2 regions of the Micromonospora sp. NPDC050276 genome follow, and region 2 is predicted to be linked to the other one. Evidence: predicted binding sites of a transcription regulator. Region 2 holds the regulator's gene; the other holds the start of a gene.
What was found. The regulator HspR, encoded in region 2, represses chaperone genes until heat shock. The targets are predictions, from matches to a motif close to TTGAGTNNNNNNNACTCAA.
Positions count from the first base shown of each region.

Region 1: the regulator HspR is predicted to act here: its motif matches at 1,565-1,583, upstream of lon (endopeptidase La).

Region 1 is NZ_JBITJA010000004.1:39,275-42,832, forward strand. It holds gene lon (endopeptidase La) at 1-1,546, opposite strand, end outside; gene ACIBF8_RS09090 (manganese catalase family protein) at 1,680-2,549, opposite strand; gene ACIBF8_RS09095 (sensor histidine kinase) at 2,633-3,361, opposite strand; gene ACIBF8_RS09100 (response regulator) at 3,460-3,558, shown strand, end outside.
Region 2 is NZ_JBITJA010000006.1:305,169-308,726, reverse strand. It holds gene ACIBF8_RS15515 (hypothetical protein) at 244-675, shown strand; gene ACIBF8_RS15510 (hypothetical protein) at 842-1,039, opposite strand; gene ACIBF8_RS15505 (heat shock protein transcriptional repressor HspR) at 1,178-1,618, opposite strand; gene dnaJ (molecular chaperone DnaJ) at 1,649-2,830, opposite strand; gene grpE (nucleotide exchange factor GrpE) at 2,913-3,558, opposite strand, start outside.

The sequences.
Region 1 (3,558 bases), on a different contig from region 2:
CGGCGACGCTGACCTCGTCGGCGGTCAGCCCGGCCCGCTCCCGCTGCCGGGGCAGCAGGTGGTCGCGGGCGATGGCGACCTTCTCGTCCTCGGTGTACCCGTCCAGGGTGACCAGCTCCATCCGGTCCAGCAGCGGGCCGGGGATGGACTCCACCACGTTGGCGGTGGCCAGGAAGAGCACGTCGGACAGGTCGAGGTCGACCTCCAGGTAGTGATCCCGGAAAGTGTGGTTCTGCGCCGGGTCGAGCACCTCCAACAGGGCGGCGGCCGGGTCACCGGCGTAGCCGGCGGCCAGCTTGTCCACCTCGTCGAGGAGCACGACCGGGTTCATCGAGCCGGCCTCGCGCAGCGCGCGGACGATCCGACCGGGCAGCGCACCGACGTAGGTGCGCCGGTGCCCGCGGATCTCCGCCTCGTCGCGGACGCCACCGAGCGAGACCCGGACGAAGTTGCGCCCGAGCGCCCGCGCCACGGACTCGCCGAGGCTGGTCTTGCCCACTCCGGGAGGACCGGCGAGGGCGAGCACGGCGCCGGAGCCACGACCGCCGACCACACCGAGGTTGCGCTCGGCGCGCCGGTTGCGCACGGCCAGGTACTCCAGGATGCGGTCCTTCACGTCGGCCAGGCCGGCGTGGTCGGCGTCGAGCACCGCCCGGGCCGCGGCCAGGTCGGTGTTGTCCTCGGTACGCGTGCCCCACGGCATTTCGAGCACGGTGTCCAGCCAGGTACGGATCCAGCCCGCCTCCGGGGAGGCGTCACTGGCCCGCTCCAGCTTGCCGACCTCGCGCATGGCCGCCTCGCGGACCTTCTCCGGCAGCTCGGCGGACTCGACCCGGGACCGGTAGTCGGCGGAGCCGTCCGGCTCGTCCTCGCCCAGCTCCTTGCGGATCGCGGCGAGCTGCTGACGCAGCAGGAACTCGCGCTGGGACTTCTCCAGCCCCTCGCGGACGTCACTGTTGATCTGCTCGGTGACCTCCTGCTCGGCCAGGTAGTCCTTCACCCAGCCGACCAGCAGCTCCAGCCGGGCGGTGACGTCCGGCGCGGCGAGCAGCTCGTTCTTCTGCTCCAGGGTCAGCCAGGGCGCGTAACCCGCCGAGTCGGCCAACTCGGAGAGGTCGGTCATCCGCTCCACCGCGTCGATGACCTGCCACGCGCCCCGTTGCTGGAGCACGGAGGTCACCAGGGCGCGGTACTCGCGGGCGAGTTCCCGGGCCCGCCCGGCGTAGGCGGGTTCGTCGAGTTCGGTCGCCTCGACCCAGAGCGCGGCACCGGGGCCGGGCACGCCGGAGCCGATCCGGGCCCGGGACAGGCCACGGATGACGGCGGCGGGCTCGCCCTCGGGCAGCCGGCCGACCTTCTCGATGGTGGCGACCACGCCCACCGGGCCGTACTCGCCGTCGATGCGCGGCACGGCCAGCAGTTTGCGGTCGCCGGTCGCGCGCGCCGCGTCGATCGCGGCCTGGGTGGTGGGGTCGAGGGTCACCGGGATGACCATGCCGGGCAGCAGCACGGTGTCGGTCAGGGGAAGTACCGGAAGAGTTGCCATCGAACACCTCGCGTTGAGTTGAGCGTGTCTCACTCAAGTAACAAAGCGTTCCCCTTGTTCCGATCTGTGACCCAGGCCACTCATCCGGCCGTTCCGTCGGGTCGCCCGACCCGCGGGCGACCCGACGGGCACCTCAGGTGAGCTTGCTCTTCACCGTGTTCACCACCGAGCCGGCCACCCCCGGGTTGGTGCCGTACAGGCGGGGATCACCCGGGGGCAGCACCGGCTCCGGCGCGTTCGCCCGCGGGTTGTCGTCGTACCGGAACTCGCCCTTGCCGTCCGGCGAGGGCCCGGACGCCCAGCGCCCCTGGGCGGCGTCGGTGCCCGAGGAGAAGCCCAGGTAGGTGTAGCCGTACTCCTCGGTGAACTCGCCCGAGTCCGGGAACGCCTCGGGCACCGGCATGTCCTCCAGCCCGTCCTCTTTGAGCTGCTCGATCGCCGCCAGCCACATGTTCTGGTGCATGGTGTCGCGGGCCAGCAGGAAGCGCAGCATCTGCTTGACGCCCGGGTCGTCGGTCATGTGGAACAACCGGGCGACCTGGAGCCGACCCTGCGCCTCGGCGGTGACGTTGAGCTGGAAATCGGCCAGCAGGTTGCCGCTGGCGGTGATGAACGCGCCGTTCCACGGGACACCGTTGGAGTCGGCGGGCAGGGCACCTCCACCGCCGTGGATGAAGTGCGCCGGGTTCTCGCCGGCGTAGGTCGCGGCGCCTCCGGGGTCCTCCGCGATCCCCTCGGTCAGCGACAGCGGCGCATTGTCCAACAGCCGGGTGATCATCGTGACGATCATCTCGACGTGGCCCATCTCCTCGGTGCCGACGTCGAGCAACAGATCCTTGTACTTGCCGGGCAGCCGGCAGTTCCAACCCTGGAAGAGATACTGGTTGGCGACGGTCATCTCGCCCCACTTGCCGCCCAGCACCTCCTGCAACCGGCGGGCGAACGCCGCGTCCGGGCCGTCCGGCTTGGCCTCGAACTGCAGATCCTTGACGTGGCTGAACATCTAACCTCCTCGGTACCAGAAACAGGTAGCGAGGCCGTTCCCGCGCCGGTGACCCGAGCGGGCCAACCGGTGTCCCGCCCGGGTCAACGCACCGGGCGAGCCATCGGCAGCAGCACCTCCAGCGCCACTCCGCGCGGGCGCAGCCGGTGCGCCCGCAACGCTCCCCCGTCCGTCGCGACGAGCTGCCGCGCGATCCACAGGCCCAGGCCGGACATCCCGACGGCCGGCACCGGACGCCGCAGCGCGACCAGCAACGCGTCGTCGACCCGGCCCTCGTCCGTGACCAGGATGCTCAGGCCGGGGCCGCGCACTGTGGCGTAGAGCCCGACCTGCCCGTCCGGTGGCCCGTGCCGCAACGCGTTCTCCACCAGGTTGACCAGCACCTGTCGAGTTCGTCCGGCCGGCACCGGGCAGGAGGCCGCCCGCCGGGTGGCCCGCGCCCGCCGACGGCCGACCGGCACCAGCGCGGCGGCCTCCCGCAGGATGCCCGCCAGCGCGACCGCCGGCTCCGGCTGCGGAGCCGGCGTCAGCACGCCGGTGCCGGCTGTCGCGTCGCGCAGCAGGCTCTGCAGGTGGGCGGCCTGGTCACGGGCCAGCTCAGTGATTGCCCGCCGGTCCTCGCTGGTCAACTCACGACGCTCGTCGGCCAGCGCCCGGGTCAGCGAGGTCAGCGTGCTGATCGGCGTCCGGAACTCGTGGCACAACACCCGCAGCAGCAACTCCGAATCAGCCACCGGTCGCCGGTCGCCGGATATCGGCTCGATGGGGCGCAACCCTCGCAGCAGGTCCCGCAGACCGTGCCGTACGCGCATCCACCCGACTCCTCTCGTTCGGTGCGAACCCGCATGATCGGTACCCGCTGGGGAACGGCCCAGACATGCCGGGAGCCGCCACCTTGCGACTTGTCGTCGTGGACGATCACCCCCTCTTCGTCCGCGGCCTGGAGTTGCTGCTCCCGATCACCACCAACGGCCGCGCCGAGGTGGTCGCCTCGACCGGTGACGCCGCC
Region 2 (3,558 bases):
CCGACCAACTCCAGCCCCATGACGAACTGGGTCTCGGCGCCTCGCCGGAACCGTCAAATGTGGACCGTCATAGGAGCATCATCGGCAGCTTCCTCGATGCGGTGAACCCGCCCATGCCAACGGTTGCGGAATTGCTCCCCACGGGGACTACCGCAGCACCCGGCGGCGGGTTACCGTTTCGCCCCAGCAGCCAGGGTCCGCAGGCAGCGTTGCCAGACGCGGGCGAGAGCGGAAGGTTGGCCGGTGAGCGTGCAGGAATCGACGTTCCACGGCTTCGCCAACCCCGTCGATCCGACTCCGGCGGAGTTGCGAGCTTGGGCGTACAAGCCCGATTCGGTGCCATTGGCTTCGATGCCACCCGACTGGGACCTGCTGGTCTCCGGTGATCGACTGGTACTGACGCTCTTTGAGTTAGCGATGGATCCGACCTGCCCGGCCCGCCGTTTCGCGCTGCACTGCCTCTACATCTACGCGGCCGACGGCATCCGGACGAACTTCCGCGCCCACCCCAAGCGCCGTTTCCGCAAGCTCGTCGAACAGGCCGAGCGCGACGGCGACGAGCTGATGAAGATCTGGGCGCACAACGGGCGGGTATTGTTGGCCCGACCGGATCTCTTCGTCTACCGGGACTGGTGCGAAGGCGGCCTGGTCCGCGAAAACCGCCGCCTCGGCTGAGACCGCGCTAATCGTCAGCGCGAGGCGTCGCCCGCGTCCCGGCCCGCACTCGATGACGACGAACGAGCCGGGACCCCCACCGCGACATCACCGCGTCCCGGCCCGCACTCAATCAACGAACGAGCCGGGACCCCCCGTGGGTCCCGGCCCGCACGTCGGTCACCGGTCAGTCCTGCTTGCGTTGTTCCGTCTCGGCGCGACCCGTGTCGCCGCCGTGGTCGCCCTCTTCGGCGAACCGGCCCGCGATGATCCGGTCCCGGTAGGTTCCTTCGGTCACCTTGTCGAACTTCTTGCGGACGGTCTCGGCCAGGCTTTCCAACCGGTCTTCCGTCTGCTGGGCCACCTTCTTCGCCGGCTCCGCCATCGCTCCCCTTCGCCATGCCGATAGGTCCGGATTGAGCCGATTGGACCCTTATCGACAGGCTAACCGAAGCGGCCCGGACCGCGCCGGGGAATCCAGCACGGTCCGGGCCGCGAGACAGGTCCGGGTATGAGCGGCAGGTCAGCGATCGGGCGTACGGCGGGGCCGCCACACCACCAGGGCGGTGGACGTGCGGTTGGTCGGCACCAGATCCCGGCCCGGGAAGCGGGCCAGCGACTCGAGCTCGGCCACCCGGCGGTACGCGGCGTCCAACTCCGCCTCCAGTCGGGCCACCCGCTGCTGTGCCTGCTCCAGCAGCCGCTCCAGCCCGATGATCCGCTTGACGCCGGCCAGGTTGATCCCGTCGTCCTGGCTGAGCCGCTGCACCTCGCGCAGCAGCACCACGTCGCGGACGCTGTAGCGACGCCCGCCGCCAGCGGCCCGGCCGGGCTGCACCAGCCCCAGTCGGTCGTACTGGCGCAGGGTCTGCGGGTGCATCCCCGCCATCCGCGCCGCAACCGAGATCATCAGCACCTTGGCCTCGTAGGCAGGGTCGCCCGAACCGAGGAACTCGCCTGACATCCCGCTCACCTCCGCGTCCATTCCACCGGATTAACTGACCCGACGCACCCGAGCGTCGAGATGTTCCCGGGCCGCCGGGGGCGTCTGCTCCGCGAACGACTCCAGCGCCGTCCGTGCCTCGTCCGACAGCCGGGCCGGCACCACCACGTCGAGCGTGACCAGCAGGTCACCGGCCTGCCCGTCGCGCCGGACCACACCCTTGCCCCGGGCCCGCAGCACCCGCCCGCTCGGCGTCCCCGGCGGAACCCGCAGGGTCACCGCGCCGTCGAGCGTGGGCACCCGCAGGTCCGTGCCGAGCACGGCCTCCGCGAAGGTGACCGGCACGGTCAGCGTCAGGTCGTCTCCGGTACGCCCAAACAGCTCGTCCGGCCGAACCTTGACGTGCACGAAGAGGTCGCCGGCCGGGCCACCGCGCTCGCCGGGCTCGCCGCGCCCGGCCAGCCGGATGCGCTGGCCGTCGGCCACACCGGCCGGGAAGCGCACGTTCATCGTGCGGGTCTTGGTGACACCGCCGCTGCCGTGGCACTCCGGGCACTTCTCCTCGACCACGGTGCCCACGCCCTGGCAGTTGCGGCACGGCTCGGAGAAGCTGAACGACCCCTGGTTGCGGGTGGTCACGCCGGCACCATGACAGACCGGGCAGGTACGCGGCTGGGTGCCGGGCTTGGCCCCGTTGCCGTGGCAGGTGTCGCAGACTCCCGGTGCCCGCAGCGTCAGGGGGAGCGTCACCCCGCGCACCGCGTCACCGAAGTCCAGTGCCACCTCGGTCTCCACGTCCCGACCACGGGCCGGACCGCGCGGCGCTGCCGGCCCACCGCCCTGTCCACCGGTGAAGATCGAGCTGAACAGGTCCTGGAAGCCGGCGCCTCCGAAGCGACGATCGCCGCCTGCGCCGCCACCGAACATGTCGGAGACGTCGAACGGCATGCCGCCCGGCTGGCCCCCACCTCGGGCATTGCGCCGGAACGCGCCCGAACCGAACAACGAACGCATCTCGTCGTACTCGCGACGGCGGCCACTGTCCGACAGCACGTTGTACGCCTCGGACGCGGCCTTGAACCGCTCCTCGGCCTTCGGGTCGCCCGGGTTGTGGTCCGGGTGCGACTCCCGGGCGATCTTCCGATAGGCCTTCTTGATGTCATCCGCGGAGGCGGCCTTGTCCACGCCGAGCACGGCGTAGAAGTCCTTCTCGATCCAGTCCTTCGAACTCACCGGTCCACCTCCTTCCGACCCTGGCCCGGCCGTCCCGCCCACCGCTGCGCGGTGGGCGGGACGGCCCGGTCACTGTCTGGCACTATTCCGGATCCGCGACCGCGACCAGCGCGGGGCGCAGCAGCCGCTCACCGAGCTGGTAGCCGCGTCGCATGACCTGGACACAGGTCGGCTCGCTGACGTCGGCCGAGGTCTGGTGCGCGACCGCCTCGTGCCGGGTCGGGTCGAACGGGTCGCCCTGCTCGCCGAAGGCGTTCAGGCCGAACTTGCCCAGCGCGGTGGTGAGCTGTTCCGCCACCGTGCCGAACGGCCCGACCAGGTCGCCATGTTCCCGGGCCCGGTCCAGGTCGTCCAGGATCGGCAGCAGCGCGGCCAGCACCGAACCGGTCGCCTGCTCCTGCACGAGGCCGCGGTCACGGTCGACCCGCTTGCGGTAGTTGGCGTACTCCGCCGACACCCGCTGCAGATCCCTGGTCCGCTCGTCCAGCTCGGCCCGGAGCGCCTCCAACTCGGCGCCGAGCAAGGTGCCCGCCCCGCCGCCGTCCACCGGCTGCGCCGGGGCGTCCACCACCGGCGGGCCGGACGGCTCCGGCCCGTCGGTGGAGTTGACCTCGACCTCGATCTCGTCGACGACGACCTCGACGTCCTCGACCAGACCCTCGGCCGGTACGCCGGTCTCCGCGTCGGCGGCGGTCCCCTCCGGCTCGGCGGTGTCGACGAGCTTGCGG